Linked DNA regions of Flavisolibacter tropicus. Each later gene encodes a partner of the first gene's protein in a complex. Links are inferred from orthologs where the notes say so. Each region holds a gene or a part of one and is shown in the gene's direction. Other genes may lie near its edges. The genes, in order: carB and carA.

Region 1 (8,617 bases):
AAGTGATCTTTAGCCGCACAGTGATATTGTCGTGCGATGGGATCGAAGGTTGTAAAAACGTATGTAACGGAGAAATAGAGGCACTGCTAGAAGCATAGGTCGCCGTGTTAGCATTATAGGCTACGTTCACGGTATCATATAATGTGTTTTCTGTAGAAAAAACCTCAAAGTCAGTGGCCTCAAATACATTCACCTGTTGCGGGTACCATTTTTCACCTGTAACAGCGGTAGTCCTGGCAAGGCGGGCATCGTACTGCACATCAAAGTTTAGTGTAGAAAGATTTTGTGCAGCATCGCGCACTTCTATGCGTACAGTATGTACTGCTGTATCATTCAGCTGCAGTACACCTTCTGTTGGGGTAACTGTATAGATGTTTGTGATATCGCCCGGCATGCGGCTTAAGTGCTGCAGGTAAGGACCCACTAAAGCTTCGTAACGATAATCTATATGCGCATTCATATAGCGCGTGTCATTATAGCTGATAGTGTCTAGAATAAATTCTGACTGCAATACATTATCTAATAAAATGCGGGCACTATAAATACCATTCGGGTTGGTAGAACCTGTAAAATAATCGACTGCGCCCAAAGCAAAGCTGATTCTATCCGTGCCCACTTTAATGGGAGCTGCTTTTACCAGGTTATAGAGTCCTGTACCTGTTTTGCGCAAGCCAATCAATTGCGGTGACTGGGCATATACACTACGATTGCGGTCATACATACCCAACCGTACCAATGATGGTGGTACTGCGTCGGCAATGGGGAAACCAAACAACAAAGGATTCAAACATTTTTCAGTAGCTGTCTCACGGATCTCAAAATGCACATGTGGCCCTTGAGAGCCACCCGTATTACCACTATAAGCAATAAAATCGCCTTTGGCTAATTTAAACAGAGAGGGAGGAGGCGTTAACTCTACCGCCCAGCTTTGTTGCTTATACTGTTGTTCTTTTACCCATTGCTCAATAGCGGGCGCAAAATCGTTCAGGTGCGCATACAAGGTGGTCAACCCATTGGGGTGATTAATATAGATGGCCCTTCCAAAACCAAAGGGTTCAATCTTAATGCGGGCAATGTAGCCATCGGCAGCAGCGTATACTGGTAAGTTTTCCTTTTGCTGCGTACGTATGTCTAGCCCCATGTGCCAGTGGTTGGTGCGCAACTCTCCAAAGTTGGCTACCAGCTGCATGGGTATATTCAGTGGGTTTCTAAAATAACCCTTTGGATAATTGGCAACCTGGGCCTGTAAGGTAGCCGAAAATAGAAGGCAACCTGCCAAACAGCTTTTCAACATCGTCATCATCGTTTTCATACGTGTGGACCTCATTTTGCGAAGCCTGAAAATTACACTAACAAACGCTATTCCAGCGGAGGTTGGCCTAAGATTAAAAGGATTTTAAGAACTAGGATTAGCGGGATTGTATAAGATTAGGAGGAGAATGGAGATGAATGCTTGATGAAAATCATGATGAATTAATGGTAGAGCTTAAATAAAATGGGGTAAAAAAATAAGTGCCATTTAAGCTGTGGTCAGAAATGCGGCAAATGCTACCCTAAAGCTGAAAAGCAAATTGGAGTTATCGGCAAATGCCAATTTTAAAGCCCTGCTGAATACGGTACGATATTTTATTGCTAATAGATGTAGATAATAATTTTATAACCTAATAAACGTATAATTATGGCACGTAGAGGATTAGGCATCGGCTCATTATTGGTAGCTGGTGCGGCTGCTTATGCTTACTACAAGTATTCTCAAATGAGCGAACAACAAAGAAAGGATATGGTCAGTAACTGGAAAGAGAAAGGACAAAAATTGTACGACGAGTATGTTCCAGACAACATTAAAAATATGGTAGCTAAAAAGCAGGGAGCCGGTAACGGACATCCGCATGCAAGTGTATAAGCTTAATGTTTCAAATATAGATGAAGGCCCTGCTTAGCAGGGCTTTTTTGTTTGAGAAGTTGAAGGCGTTAGTGGGCTAGTTAAAAATAAAGCACAGGTATTAACGAATTTCTCTACATAAAACAATTTCAATTCATTTACATTTGCACCCCGGGCATCGTCCCGGTTTTTTTGTATCTACTAATTCGAGTTTACGGGTTTATAAGTTTGCAAGTTTGCAAGTTCACCATGAGAAAAAACGGAAAGCCCGTGAACAGTAAACTTACTATTCAATGCCAAAAGACGCATCTATCAAATCAGTTCTCATTATTGGTTCCGGTCCTATTATTATTGGTCAAGCTGCCGAATTTGATTATTCCGGTACGCAGGCTGCCCGCAGTTTACGGGAAGAAGGTGTAAAAGTGATTTTGATCAACAGCAATCCCGCTACGATCATGACCGACCCAATGATGGCGGACCGTGTGTACCTCCTGCCATTGACCGTTGAGAGCATAGAGCAGATCTTGGAAGAAAACCAGATCGATGCCGTGCTGCCTACCATGGGTGGTCAAACAGCCTTGAACCTGGCTAAAGAAGCCGAGGATCTGGGTATATGGGAGAAGTATGGTATACGCCTGGTAGGTGTAGATATTAAAGCAATTGATAAAGCGGAAGACCGTGAGAAATTCCGCCAGTGGATGATTGAGCTGGGTGTACCTGTAGCGCCGGCCCGTACCGCTAACTCCTTCCTGGAAGGAAAGGAATTTGCACAGGAAATCGGCTTCCCGCTGGTCATTCGTCCTTCATTTACCCTGGGTGGTACAGGTGGTGGTTTTGTACACGGACCAGAAGATCTGGATGAAGCTTTGCAGCGTGGTTTACAGGCCTCTCCAATTCATGAGGTGCTGGTAGAAAAAGCAGTACTGGGTTGGAAAGAGTATGAGCTGGAGTTGTTGCGCGATGCAAATGACAACGTAGTTATCATCTGTACAGTAGAGAACTTTGACCCAATGGGGGTGCATACCGGCGACTCTATTACAGTAGCGCCAGCTATGACACTGAGCGATACTGCGTTTCAGCTGATGCGTAATACCGCTATTAAAATGATGCGCGACCTGGGCAACTTTGCCGGTGGTTGTAACGTGCAGTTCTCTTTAAATCCTGATACTGAAGAGATCATTGCCATTGAGATCAACCCTCGTGTGAGCCGTTCTTCAGCCTTAGCTTCTAAAGCAACTGGTTATCCAATTGCCAAGATTGCTGCTAAGCTGGCTATTGGTTATACACTCGATGAATTAAAGAACCCTATTGTACAAACTACCTCTGCCTACTTTGAGCCTGCGCTGGATTACGTAATTGTAAAAATCCCTCGCTGGAACTTTGATAAGTTCAAAGGTGCTAACGATACACTAGGCTTGCAAATGAAGAGCGTAGGTGAGGTAATGGCCATTGGCCGCAGCTTCACAGAAGCGGTACAAAAAGCTTGTCAGAGTTTAGAAAACAACGCTGTTGGTTTGGGTTATTATGGAAAGAGCCAAATGCATGCAGAAGCGTTGTTGGAATATATTAAAACACCGAAATGGGATCGCATCTTCCGTATTAAGGATGCACTTATGTTAGGTGTGAGTGTCAATACCATTGCAAAAGCTACTGGTATTGACCGTTGGTTTATCTATGAGATCCAAAAGCTCTGCAACATTGAAAAAGAGCTGGATAAATACTACCTGGGTGATGTACCTGCTGAGTTGCTGAAAGAAGCAAAAGTGCATGGCTTCAGCGATGAGCAGATTGCCCGCATCATTACAGATGGTGATGAGGAAGAAGTATATGAAAAGCGCAAGGCTTTGGGTATTACCCGCGTATATAAAATGGTAGATACGTGTAGTGCTGAGTTTGAAGCTCAGACACCCTACTTCTATAGCACTTTTGAGGAAGGACATAGCAATGAATCAAAAGTTACAGACAAGAAGAAAGTCATAGTATTAGGCTCTGGTCCTAATAGAATTGGTCAAGGGATTGAGTTTGACTACTGCTGTGTACATGGCTTACTGGCTATTAAAGAGTGTGGTTATGAAGCTATCATGATCAACTGTAACCCAGAGACCGTGTCTACTGATTTTGACATGGCTGACAAGCTCTACTTTGAGCCTGTATTTTGGGAGCATCTGTGGGAGATCATTGAACTGGAGAAGCCTGAAGGTGTTATTGTACAGTTAGGTGGCCAAACAGCCCTGAAACTGGCGGAGCGCCTGCATGAAAAGGGTATTAAGATCATGGGGACCTCTTTTGACAGCATGGACATTGCTGAAGATAGAGGCCGTTTCTCTGACCTGTTGAAAGAACTGAATATTCCTTACCCTGCTTATGGTACAGCCTATAATGTAGATGATGCAATAGAGGTAGCCAACAAAGTAGGCTATCCTGTACTGGTGCGCCCAAGCTATGTATTGGGTGGTCAGCGCATGCGGATTGTGATCAACGACGAAGAGGTAGAAAAGGCAGTGATCAGCCTGTTGAAACATATTCCGGGTAACAAGATCCTTATTGATCACTTCCTGGATCGCTGCCAAGAGGCCGAGATCGATGGCATCTTTGACGGTGAGAACTTCCACGTAATGGGTGTAATGGAGCATATTGAGCCTGCCGGTATACACAGTGGCGACAGTAACGCTGTATTGCCAGCCTTTAACCTGCCGCCTATGACCGTTACAACCATGGAATACTACGCTGAGAAGATTGCTCGCGCCTTGAATATCAAGGGTTTGATCAATATTCAGTTTGCTATTAAAGATGGTAAAGTATATGTAATTGAAGCGAATCCAAGAGCTTCCCGCACTACGCCATTCATAGCCAAAGCGTATGGCATTCCTTATCTGAACATTGCTACTAAAGTAATGTTGGGTGTAAACAAACTGACCGACTTCAAATTTGAGAAAAAGCTTGACGGCTTTGCCATTAAAGAGCCTGTGTTCTCATTCAATAAATTCCCGAATGTTAATAAAGAACTGGGCCCTGAAATGAAGTCGACCGGTGAGGCTATCCGCTTTATCAAAGATCTGCGTGATCCTTACTTCCGTCAATTGTATAAGGACAGAAGCATGTATTTGAGCAAGTAGTCTGAACCGGGATTTGGGTAGATGAAAGGATTAGGAAGAGAAGAAAGAAGGGAGGATACGCTCAATAATCTATAATGGGTAATGAATAATAAAGAGCTATCAAATATCATCAGCCAGCTAAAGGACGCCTATGAAGGCGATCCTTGGTTTGGCAGGGCGGTGTTGAATATACTGGCAGAGGTAGATGAACGTATTGTTTTTGAAAAGCCGGGTGGACAGCATAGTATAGTAGAACTGCTGTGGCATATGATCACTTGGCGGGAGTTTACCATAGATCGGTTACAGCACTCTCCACAGATGACCTTGGCTTATTTTGAAGAAATGGACTGGCGCGAGCTGGATCATTCGGATAGGACACTCTGGAAGCAAGGTCTGGAACGTTTACAAGAGACCCAGGCGCAGCTTCTAGCCCTATTAAAAGATTGTACAGATGAGTTGCTGGATCAGGACGTAAGAGAGCGAAATTATCCGTTTAGGAAGCTCTTATACGGCATTATCCAGCACGATATCTACCACTTGGGGCAGGTTGCCTATATTCAAAAATTGCTGAAAGCAACCGCTTAAAACCTGAAGAAATAAGCTTTTATATTGTTGAGCTGATTAAATGTGAAAAGGCTGGAACGTAGTTCCAGCCTTTGTTTTATAGGGATAATATTTTAAAATTCGTTTTAATAGTAGAGTCGCAAAAACAAAAAAGGCCTGCCCTAAAAAGAGCCGGCCGTTGCTAACCTATGAAAAACACCAAGCTCAAATATAGAAGAAATTGTGATTCCCAACAACTTGGCATTCTTTTTTAGGGCAACAGGCCACCTCCACGGCGTCCGGGAGCCTTGTCAAATTTGTTTTGCATGCGGTCTTGGCGTAGACGTTTTAGCTCTTCAACAAAATCGTGCTCATAATTAAAAACATCATTACTACGCTTTTCACCCATAATAGGCTTAAACTGATCGCGGTAACGAAGTCTTAGATCAACGATCTTTTGTTGCAATACCAGGCGATCGCCACGGTATTGTTGGTTGGTTTGTCTCAGTTCCTTGAAATAGTTCAAGAAAACCGGAGAAAAACGCTCGGCTTCAGACTTGCTTAAATTCAGTCGTTTTTGGATATACTCGTTCATCCGCTCCTGAATGCGATCACCAGGTTGTTCTGCATCCTGGGCAAACACAGCAGTTGTGAATGTCAAGAAAAATCCAAGTATGTATAAAATACGTTTCATAAGTAATACGATTTCCCAAGGGTTAGCTTAATTAATAATAGATAATTCTTCGTCGTCTGTTGGTATCTGGGCTAAAAATGCGTCTATCTCTTTTACCGACACATCAGTCAGCATCTTGCTAACCTCAGCAGAGTTTGTTTTGGCTATCTGTTCTGTTGATGTAGCGTCTGTAGACTCAATAAACGAATCCAGATCTTTATTGCTGATGTTTTTCAGCTTGCTGGCAATCCAGGCTTCAGGAGACGAGGACGGATTAATGCTACTGGGGCGGCTGTTGTAGTAAACCAAGCCACTGATTGCGATGACACCGGCTACTAAAGCGGCGGCAGCCACCCTCATCCAGCGGGTACGGTTAAAAGAAACAACTTTTGCTTGCTTCGGAGCTACTTTAGACAATACCTGTGCGGGTAAGTTGTCAAAATAACCCATTGGTATGTCATAGGGGTTTGTTTTCGGATGCTCTGCTAAAATAGCAGGTAATTCATCTTCCTGAATCAAAGTCGGAACATCACCTGATAGGGTTGAGAAATAGTTGGAAGGTAGATCGTACGGCATCTTTTTGGAAAGACCAGCCAGTAAGGGCGATAAAGAGGCCAGCTCATCTGCCGCTGAATCCACTGCTTCCTCTTGTTTTAGCCTCATAAGTACGGATGCGGCAAAGTTTTCAAAATAACCTTGAGGCACGCTAAAAACGGGCTCCTTTACGTGTGAGGGTAGGGTACTGTTAAGTTCCCTCAATTCATCGTGTATGTACTTACGGCTGCTCATTTTCAAGATTTAAGACGAAAAAAGAGAGATAAGGTTTAATGATTCTTTATATATTCTTCAATTTTTTTTACGGCATGGTGGTAACTGGCTTTAAGCGCTCCTTCACTGGTTTCCAGCACCTTGCTCATCTCTTCATAAGGCATTTCATCGTAGTAACGCAGGGTAAATACAAGACGTTGCTTTTCAGGGAGTTGTTGAATAGCCAATTGGAGCTTCCATTCCAATTTGTTAGCATCAAAGCTCTGATCGGCCTTTACTTTGTTTTCCAGCCCGCTTTCCACATCACTAAGGCTTATAGCTCCGCGTTTTTTGGCGTTGTCTAAAAAGGTCAGGGATTCATTGGTAGCAATACGATAGAGCCAGGTATACAGCTGCGATTCTTCCTTGAAATTCTCCAGACCTCGCCATACCCTTATAAAGACATTTTGTAGTACATCATTGGCGTCATCGTGGTCTACCACCAGCCGGCGAATGTGCCAGTACAAGCGCTCTTGGTATTTTTTTATGATCGCTGTATAGGCGGCTTCTTTGGTGGTTGGCTCCCGAAAACGTATTAAGAGTTCGGCATCATCTAGTCCTGTCAAAGCCATTCGTGTTTGTTTAATTAAGAAGTAAAGATACTTGGTAAGCTACAAAGAATCGTGCCTTGATGAGCTTTACCAAACCGTTAAAAACAATAATAGCCTCCTTAGAGGCTATTATTACGATAAGTTGAAAAGAGAATAGTTTGACCTATTATCCGTTTTTACGGGCAATTACCTTTTCAGCGGCTGCAATGATATCAGGAACATCCAGACCGTATTTTTTTAACAATTGGTCTGGTGTACCGCTTTCACCAAAAGTGTCTTTAGTGCCAACAAATTCAATTGGTACAGGGAAATTACGGGAAGCTACCTGGGCAATGGCATCGCCTAGGCCACCGATAATATTGTGCTCTTCTACAGTAACCGCGCAACGGGTTTTGCGTAGGGAGTTTATTACAGCCTCATCATCTAAGGGTTTGATAGTGTGAATGTTGATCACTTCTACACTCAGACCTTTCTCTTCTAATGCTACACCGGCTTGAATGGCATTCCATACCATGTGACCGCAGGCAAACAGCGTTACATCGGTACCTTCAGAGAAATATTGTGCTTTCCCAATTACAAAGTCTTCGGGCTTGCTAAAGATGGGCCAGGCCGGGCGACCAAAGCGCAGGTATACAGGACCATGGAATTCGGCAATAGCCATGGTAGCAGCCTTGGTTTGGTTGTAGTCACAAGGTACAATCACGGTCATGTGAGGCAGCATTTTCATCAGTCCTATATCTTCCAGGATCTGGTGAGTAGCGCCATCTTCACCCAAGGTTAAACCTGCGTGCGAAGCGCAGATCTTTACATTTTTACCGCTATAAGCCACACTCTGACGTATCTGGTCGTAAACGCGGCCAGTAGAGAAGTTGGCAAATGTGGTAGTGAAGGGAATCTTGCCGCCAATGGTCAGTCCTGCTGCAATACCAATCATATTGGCTTCAGCAATACCGCATTGGATAAAGCGCTCTGGAAACTCTTTAATAAATTGATTCAGCTTTAAGGAGCCTGCCAGGTCGGCGGTCAGGGCTACTACATCGCTATTCTTACGGGCTGCTTCTACGAT
Region 2 (8,031 bases), 2.8 Mb from region 1 along the record:
CGAAAGTTGTCTGTGGACTTTATTTATAACAGTAGGCTGCAATTCCTGACACGGTGCAGCTGAATTAAAACAAATGTCATGCGTCACGGAGACAAAATCAACAACCTGGGTCGTAAGAAAGCGCATCGCGAGGCCCTTTTGAGCAACTTGACTTGCCAATTAATTCAGTACAAAAGAATCGTAACTACTTTGGCTAAAGCTAAAGCGTTGCGTGTTTATGCTGAGCCTTTGATCACTAAAGCAAAAGAAAACACTACTCACCAACGTCGTGTGGTGTTCAGTTATTTGCAAGACAAAGAAGCGATCAAAGAATTATTTGGAACAATCATCGAGAAAATCGGCGGTCGTCCAGGTGGTTACACTCGTATTATCAAATTAGGCACTCGTCCTGGTGATAATGCTGAACAAGCCCTGATCGAATTAGTAGACTTTAACGAGATCTACGGAAAAGGTAAAGAAGAGAAGAAAGCTCCTGCTAAAAGAACACGTCGTGCTGGTGGTACTGCTAAAAAGAAAGCTACTACTGATGCGGCTCCTGAAGCTGAAGCATCTGATGCTCAACCTGAAGCAACTGAACAACAACCATCTTAATGATTGCATGTTCTATGATACAAAAGGCAAGATGTTTGTTCATCTTGCCTTTTTTTATGCTCATTTTGTAGATTTTTTTTCATATAACCAAACATTCGAATTTTCTTTGCACAATTCATTAAACACTATGTCACAGAAAGAAGCCCTTTTAGTTTTAGAAGATGGAACGGTTTGCCGAGGTCAGGCTTTTGGTGCTATTGGTACCACAGGCGGTGAGCTTTGCTTTAATACTGGTATGACCGGCTATCAGGAAGTATTTACAGATCCTAGTTATTATGGTCAGGTTTTGATCATGAACAATGTACATATTGGAAACTATGGGGTAAATGAAGCGGATATAGAAAGTGATAGCATTAAAATAAAGGGTTTGATCGGTAGAAACCTGGAAGAGCTGTTCTCTCGCCGTCAAGCTCAAGGTTCATTAGATGAATATCTGAAGAGTCAAAATATTGTTGCTATTGAGGGTATTGACACAAGAGCGCTTGTTACCGCAGTAAGAAGCAAAGGTGCCATGAACTGCATTATTTCTTCTGAAATTCTGGATCCTGAAGTATTAATGAAAAAGCTGGAAGAAGTACCTGATATGTCGGGTCTGGAGTTGGCATCTATTGTTAGTACTAATGTGCCTTATGAAATTGGAGACCCTGTTTCGCCAATACGTGTAGCTGTATTAGATTATGGTACTAAGCGTAATATTCTGCATTGTATGGTGGAGCGTGGCGCCTATGTAAAAGTATTCCCTGCCAAGACGCCGCTAGAGGAAATCAAAGCATTCAATGCTAATGGATATTTCCTTTCAAACGGCCCTGGCGATCCAGCTTCTATGGAATATGCTGTTGGTACTGTAAAGGGTTTGTTGGAAGATGAGAAGCCAACGTTTGGTATCTGCTTAGGACACCAGTTGCTGGCTTTAGCAAATGATATTCCTACGTTTAAGATGCACCATGGCCATAGAGGGATGAATCATCCAGTAAAGAACCTGATCACTGGTAAATGTGAGATCACTACCCAAAACCATGGATTTGGTGTAGACCCTGAAGCAGTACGCAATGCACCGCATATTGAAATAACACACGTAAACTTGAATGATAACTCCATTGAAGGGATTCGTGTAAAAGGTAAACCGGCCTTTTCAGTACAATACCACCCGGAAAGTTTTCCTGGGCCACACGACAGCCGCTACCTTTTTGATGAATTCATCGATTTGATCAAAAAGCATTCAAAAGCATAAATTTACAGTCACGCTCCGCGTGACTTTTTTTATGTTTCCAGTACTAACTACTGATCGTTTTTTGCTGCATGAAATCATAGCAGATGACCAAGCTTTTATATTTGAAGGACTTAGTCATCCGCAGGTGATACCTTTTTATGGTGTATCCTATCAAACACTTGAAGCAGTAGAAACGCAAATGGATTTTTATAGGGATATGCAGGTAAATGAAACGGGTACCTGGTGGAAGATCGTAAAGAGGGAAACAGGCGAAAGAGTAGGGGCTATAGGCTTTAACAATTATAATAAGCAACATAGTCGGACTGAAATAGGGTATTGGTTACTGCCTCAATATTGGAAGAATGGTATCATACAAGAAGTGCTACCTGTAATGATTGATTTCATTCTTCATAAAAAGAAAATCCATCGCATAGAAGCGCTAGTAGAAACAGGTAATACGGCCAGTGAAAATGTATTGAAACGACTGGGTTTTACCTACGAGGGATGCATGCGTGATTGTGAAATCAAAAACGAGAACTACATTAGCTTATCAATTTATAGTCTACTTTCAACAGACACCTTAAATATTGCACATGAACATTGCTATCATTAATGGTCCAAATTTGAACTTGTTAGGTAAACGCGAAACTGATATTTATGGAAGTCAGCCATTTGAATCCTTTCTGGTGTCATTAAAGACCAAGTATCCGCACGTGCATATTCATTATTTCCAAAGCAATATTGAAGGTGAAATCATTAACGAAATTCAACGGGTGGGCTTTGATTACAATGGTATTATCATTAATCCTGGCGGTTATACGCATACTTCAGTAGCTATCGGTGATGCCATTGCTGCTATTAAAACGCCTGTTATTGAAGTCCATATTTCTAATGTGCATGCCCGTGAGGAATTTCGTAAGTTGTCTCACGTGTCTGGCAAGTCAGTGGGCAGTATTTTTGGCCTTGGATTAAAAGGTTATGAACTAGCTGTTGAATGGTTTATCAGGTAGTAACAATTCTTTTGGTCACCTTGTCGATATCTACAGTTACCTTATGAATGAACTCCAACTGTTCTTTCTGTAATATTTCTTCAGCAGATTGATCCAAAAGCTGTTGAGGGACTTCCGGTAGTTTTTCCAGATCGGGCACAGAACAAGTGGTGTCTATTCTTTTAATAGCATTGCAAAGTGCTGACAGCGATTGTTTGGTAAGTCGCAATGCATATTGCTGGCCAATTGTTTTTGTACTAGTTGTAGTAAGTGAAGCAATATTTGAAAAAAGTATGTGGTTTAGTACTACAAACTGGTGGATATCTTTTTATTTTTCTGTTTCCCCTTAGGCTCAGAAAGCATGCGTTGAAAAGCTGCTGATAAGTTGGCTGATTGAATGTATACTTCTTTGCGAGCCAGTTTAAAGTCGGTTGTTTTCATTACCTCTCCTGAAAATTTTTTGGCAACAGTAAGTAGATAATCAATATTGGCCTGAAGCATTTTACGGATATGGTCTTTAAAATCTTCAGCCTCCCATTTGGGAAATAAGAGGTAACTAATTGGGAAGGCAATAGCACAACCGATAACTGTATCTAAAATACGCTCTCTGGCTACTGCAATAAATCGTAACCCCATTAGCTTAAACAAGATCAGTACAAATGGTGTTACAAAGAGAACCATGGCTATATAATTCGTTCGCTGTGTGCTATATGTTCCTAACATAAATACTACCATTAGCGCAAACAATATGTTAGTATTAGGAATAAAGGCCAGTATTAAAATGGCAATCATACCACCTATGACAGTACCTATTATGCGTTCAATATTTCGTTGTTTGGTAAGGCTGTAGGCTGGCTTTAAAATGAAGGCTATCGTTAATACGATCCAATAACTATGTTGCCCATAGTGAAACACCTTACTAATAGTAAAGCCTATTAAGCATGCAATGGCTACGCGTATGGAGTGCCTGAATATTGAGGAGTTCAGGTTCATATTATCCCAAAACAGCTTGGCGTCAAAACTCTGATGGGAAACAAACCGTTGAAAATCTATGTTTTTAACGCGCTCTGATTTATGGGTAGCTGGTTCAAAGTAATTGGAGATATCGTTGATGCGCAGAACTAATCTACGGATATTTACCAGGATCTTCTTAAGTACGATATTACTGATACCCTTTTCCTCTTCGCTGATCTTGTCAATTTGTACTTTTAAAGCATCAAACTCTTGTTCAAAATTGACTCCCTTCCTATAAGGGTGATTAGCTAAAATAGCCAGTCCAATTGCATCTAACTCATTGGCAATGGAATGAATAAATTTGTTTATATCAGATAATATGTGGTATTTCTGAAAGCGCTGATGTAACGAAGGGTAATCGTAATAGGTGGCGGTTACTTCTTCAAACATATCCATTACATCTACAAATGTGAGAATCAAGGTATGCCCTGTAAATGACGGCTCCCCTACAATTTGGCGGCTTTTAAAGAAAAGTTCTCTAACACTTTCTTGCTTCTCACTAACGACTACTTGTTGCGAGAATAACTCCTGATACGCTTTTTCTAAATCTGCATTTGTATTATAAAACTTTGCCTTGATTCTTAAATATTTTGCCAGTTCTCTAATGCATTTCCCTAATGCTCTTTGCGCTGGGCGATAAGGGCTAATATTGTAAAAGAGTAAACTTATTCCAGCATACCATAATCCTCCGGCTACAATAAATAATGCTTGCCATAGAATTCCATAGCCATGGTTGGGCTGGTCCATTGTTAATATCAATACCAATAAAGCGCCGCTGCCCACAGCCGTAGCCCGTGCACCATAAACGGTAAACATGGAAAAAAGAAAGCTGCACAGCAAAATCTCTAGCCCTAAGGCATACACATTTGTATGAACGAAACCTGTAAGTAGGGCTGAAATGAACATGAACAGAATGCTAAAAAACATGCCATTGCGCTTGTGAATGACAGGACCTGGGGCGTCAGCAAAGTTTACGCAAAGTGCACCTAATGAAATAGTGGTACCTATATGTAACTGCCCAAAAAAGTAAAGTATTAAGGAAGGCAAGAGAATGGCAATAGTGGTTCGTAAACCATCTGCAAACTCTTGCGTAAAGAAAAAATATCTAAACTCCCTAAGCTGATTTCTCATCTGTAGATCTTCTTAATGATTAAGTCCTTGCTCTATTGAATATACTGCTTTGACTAAAACTATGCCTCCCTTTTTACCTATTAATAGTCTTTATGGATGAGCATAGTCAGATGTAAAAATAATACTGCTCATTTCCTTCTTAAAGACTTAGCAATAACTTTACAAATCTTTAATTGTTTATGAAAGTTGCTATCCAATATAAGACTGCTCCAGAAGCATTAAGTATTATTCAATCTGGGAATAGGGTTTTTGTACAAGGTAGTGCTCAAACACCTACTTTCCTGCTAAGCGAACTGGCAAAAATGGCAGATCGCTTTAAAGATGTAGAGTTAGTATCTATAAGTGTATATGGCGATATACATGTAAATAAGCCATCGCTTCTAGAAAGCTTTCATATGAATTCTTTATTTGTATCTGCATCCATCCGTGCAGACGTAAATGAAGGTAGAGCTGATTATGTTCCTGTCTTTTTAAGTGATATACCCAACCTTTTCTATCAAAATATATTACCGATAGACGTGGCTATTGTTCAGGTTTCTCCTCCTGACGTTCATGGGTATTGCTCATTGGGAGTGTCTGTAGATATAGCTCGCTCTGCGGTAAATACAGCTAAATATGTTATTGCACAGGTTAATCCCAATGTTCCACGTACACACGGCGATGGATTAATTCATATTAATCGTTTTCATAGCATGGTGTATTGTGAGGATCCATTATACGAAGCACATTTTGGTGAAAAGGTAGGAGCGGATGAGCTAAGAATAGGCGAGTATGTAGCCTCATTAATTGATGATCGATGCACCTTACAAATGGGAATCGGTTCTATACCAGATGCTGTATTGAAATCACTCACTAACCATAAAGATTTGGGTGTTCATACGGAGATGTGTTCAGATGGTATTGTAGATCTTTTTGAAAAAGATATCATCAACAACAAACACAAAAATATTCATCCTAATAAAGCGGTGATTGGGTTTGCATTAGGTACCCGTCGCTTATATGATTATGTGGATGATAATCCTGCATTTCAATTTTTGGATATTGATTATGTGAATGATCCGCATGTGATACGCCGCAACAATAAGATGGTAGCCATAAACAGTGCCGTTGAAATTGATATTACTGGACAGGTATGTTCTGACTCTATTGGAACCTATCAGTTTTCTGGTGTGGGTGGTCAAATGGATTTTATGCGAGGTGCTGCTCTAAGTAAAGGTGGTAAGCCTATAATAGCCTTGCCATCCCGTACAGCTAAAGGCGTATCAAGAATTGTAGCTATGTTAAAGCCTGGTGCTGGTGTAGTAACCACCCGTGCACATGTACACTATGTGGTTACAGAATATGGTATTGCTTATTTATTTGGAAAAAACCTACGTCAGCGTGCTAAGGCTTTGATCAGCATAGCTCACCCAGAAGATCGAGAACAATTGGAAAAGGCATGCTTTGAACGCTTTAAGCTGTTTTAAAACGTTCAAAGTTTTGATTGCCATTTGTTAGGATATTGGATCTACATCAAAGGCTACCTATAAAGAAACTTCTATAATTTTTAGTGGTGATTGAGTTGGAATAATTTGTTTTAATTGGAGTTCGGCTTTGTTTAAGAGTGTTTGAAACTCCTGTTCTGTTCTTTCTCTGCCAGCTAACAATACCTGCATATGTAAGTCATAGAAAGAGCCGAAAGGATCGGGTTCATTATTTAAAACCATATCTACAATCAATAAGCGGGATTCGAGTGTCATAACCTTCTTGCAATTACTTAGGATACTCAGTGATTTTTCATCGTCCCAATCATGTAGTACACTTTTCATTATCAAAACATCTGCTGTTGGTACCTCTTCAAAGAAGTTTCCTGTTTGAATGGTGACTCTTTCTATCACTTCATTCAATACATGATTAGCTACTACACTTTCCTGATCATATAAGATGCCCTTCAGGTTTGGGTTAGCTAACAGAATATTTTTTAAAAGGATGCCTTGACCTCCGCCAATATCACAGATGGTTTTAAAAGGAGAGAAGTCGTAAGAAGCGGTAATTGCCTTGGCTGACATAGAAGTCGCTGTTGTCATCCACTGATTATAAGGTTCTCCATACTTAGGGTGTTTATCTAAATAGTCAAAAATAGGACTACCCATTGCCTCAGTAAAGGCATCTTTCCCTGTTTCTAATGAATAAGACAACAGGTTCCAGCTCTTTTGCCAAGGTTCGGATCCTATCATCAGCAAGCCACCATATAGGCTACCAGATACATCTTTTAAAAGCAATCTACCAACATCTGTTAGGCTATAGTTGTCTTCTTCAATTGTAACAATATCTATAGCTTTTGCAAAGCGTAATGTTCTAAATAAGACATCTGCATTGAGATGACAAGCTGTTGCTATTTCGCTTAATGTTCTAGCGTTATTTCGTAATTGCTCAATCACACCTGATTTAATGAGTGTATATAAGATATTTGTGTTTGCAAATCCAAGAGCCAGTTGCCAAAGCTTTGCATTTGGTGTTTGTTGTGACATATATATTAAAGTTTTGGTTCTCTATTTTATGCATTATGCCATGTCTAGTTTATGCAGTTAAAGCTGCAGCAAGTAAAGATTTGAAGCTTGTGTATTACTTAACAGGTAGGTACCACTTTGTCATTATATAGTCTGGTCCGTTTGTTATTGGATCCTGATGGTATCTCAGAAAAGAATAGCCTTCTCTGAATTCAAGTGAAGTATCTTCAAGTATGTATTGGCTAATGCGTATAGTGATGTCTTTGAAATAGGCATATGGGGCGCAAAACTGAAATACAGCGAACTTTCCCCCCTTGTATTTAGTATTGAAAATGTCTGCAGGTACAGTAAATGAAGCTGGCTGAATAGTAGCATCAAACCTGCATTTCTCTTTGCCGGTAACATTGGGGCATTCGTGGATTGTTCCCCAAAACTCAATGTCTTTATATTGAATTGTAGATTGTGTTAGAAACTCTTTTGCCGGTTTCCAACAATCAAAAAATGTATTGTCAAAATAGTTGCAGATACTTGGGAAGGAGAGCGCTTGCCAATCGGATTTTCTTTCAATGTGATACTCAAGTGAGATGTATTCCTGGGGTAAGGCACT

Evidence for each region.
Region 2: the proteins of carB (region 1) and carA are in contact, whole or in part, in a solved structure (PDB 1KEE), measured with the Escherichia coli proteins. The link is inferred for Flavisolibacter tropicus from one-to-one orthologs.

The regions. Positions count from the first base shown.
Region 1 is NZ_CP011390.1:4,429,985-4,438,601, forward strand. Bases 1,843-5,198 are described here. They hold carB (carbamoyl-phosphate synthase large subunit), read left to right. Parts: upstream 1,843-2,175; coding sequence 2,176-4,998; downstream 4,999-5,198. Other genes in these bases: SY85_RS18925 (hypothetical protein), read left to right, coding at 1,843-1,903; SY85_RS18935 (DinB family protein), read left to right, coding at 5,080-5,198. Also shown: SY85_RS18920 (peptidoglycan DD-metalloendopeptidase family protein), read right to left, coding at 1-1,312; more of SY85_RS18925, read left to right, coding at 1,679-1,842; more of SY85_RS18935, read left to right, coding at 5,199-5,562; SY85_RS18940 (hypothetical protein), read right to left, coding at 5,792-6,214; SY85_RS18945 (hypothetical protein), read right to left, coding at 6,242-6,982; SY85_RS18950 (RNA polymerase sigma factor), read right to left, coding at 7,018-7,572; SY85_RS18955 (transketolase family protein), read right to left, coding at 7,718-8,617. UniProt on the Escherichia coli protein: Large subunit of the glutamine-dependent carbamoyl phosphate synthetase (CPSase).
Region 2 is NZ_CP011390.1:1,661,377-1,669,407, reverse strand. Bases 1-2,770 are described here. They hold carA (glutamine-hydrolyzing carbamoyl-phosphate synthase small subunit), read left to right. Parts: upstream 1-718; coding sequence 719-1,822; downstream 1,823-2,770. Other genes in these bases: aroQ (type II 3-dehydroquinate dehydratase), read left to right, coding at 2,395-2,770; SY85_RS06980 (GNAT family N-acetyltransferase), read left to right, coding at 1,854-2,414; rplQ (50S ribosomal protein L17), read left to right, coding at 79-591. In the rest of the region: more of aroQ, read left to right, coding at 2,771-2,811; SY85_RS25415 (hypothetical protein), read right to left, coding at 2,804-3,019; SY85_RS06970 (FUSC family protein), read right to left, coding at 3,097-4,935; SY85_RS06965 (acetyl-CoA hydrolase/transferase family protein), read left to right, coding at 5,115-6,401; SY85_RS06960 (methyltransferase), read right to left, coding at 6,459-7,445; SY85_RS06955 (AraC family transcriptional regulator), read right to left, coding at 7,540-8,031. UniProt on the Escherichia coli protein: Small subunit of the glutamine-dependent carbamoyl phosphate synthetase (CPSase).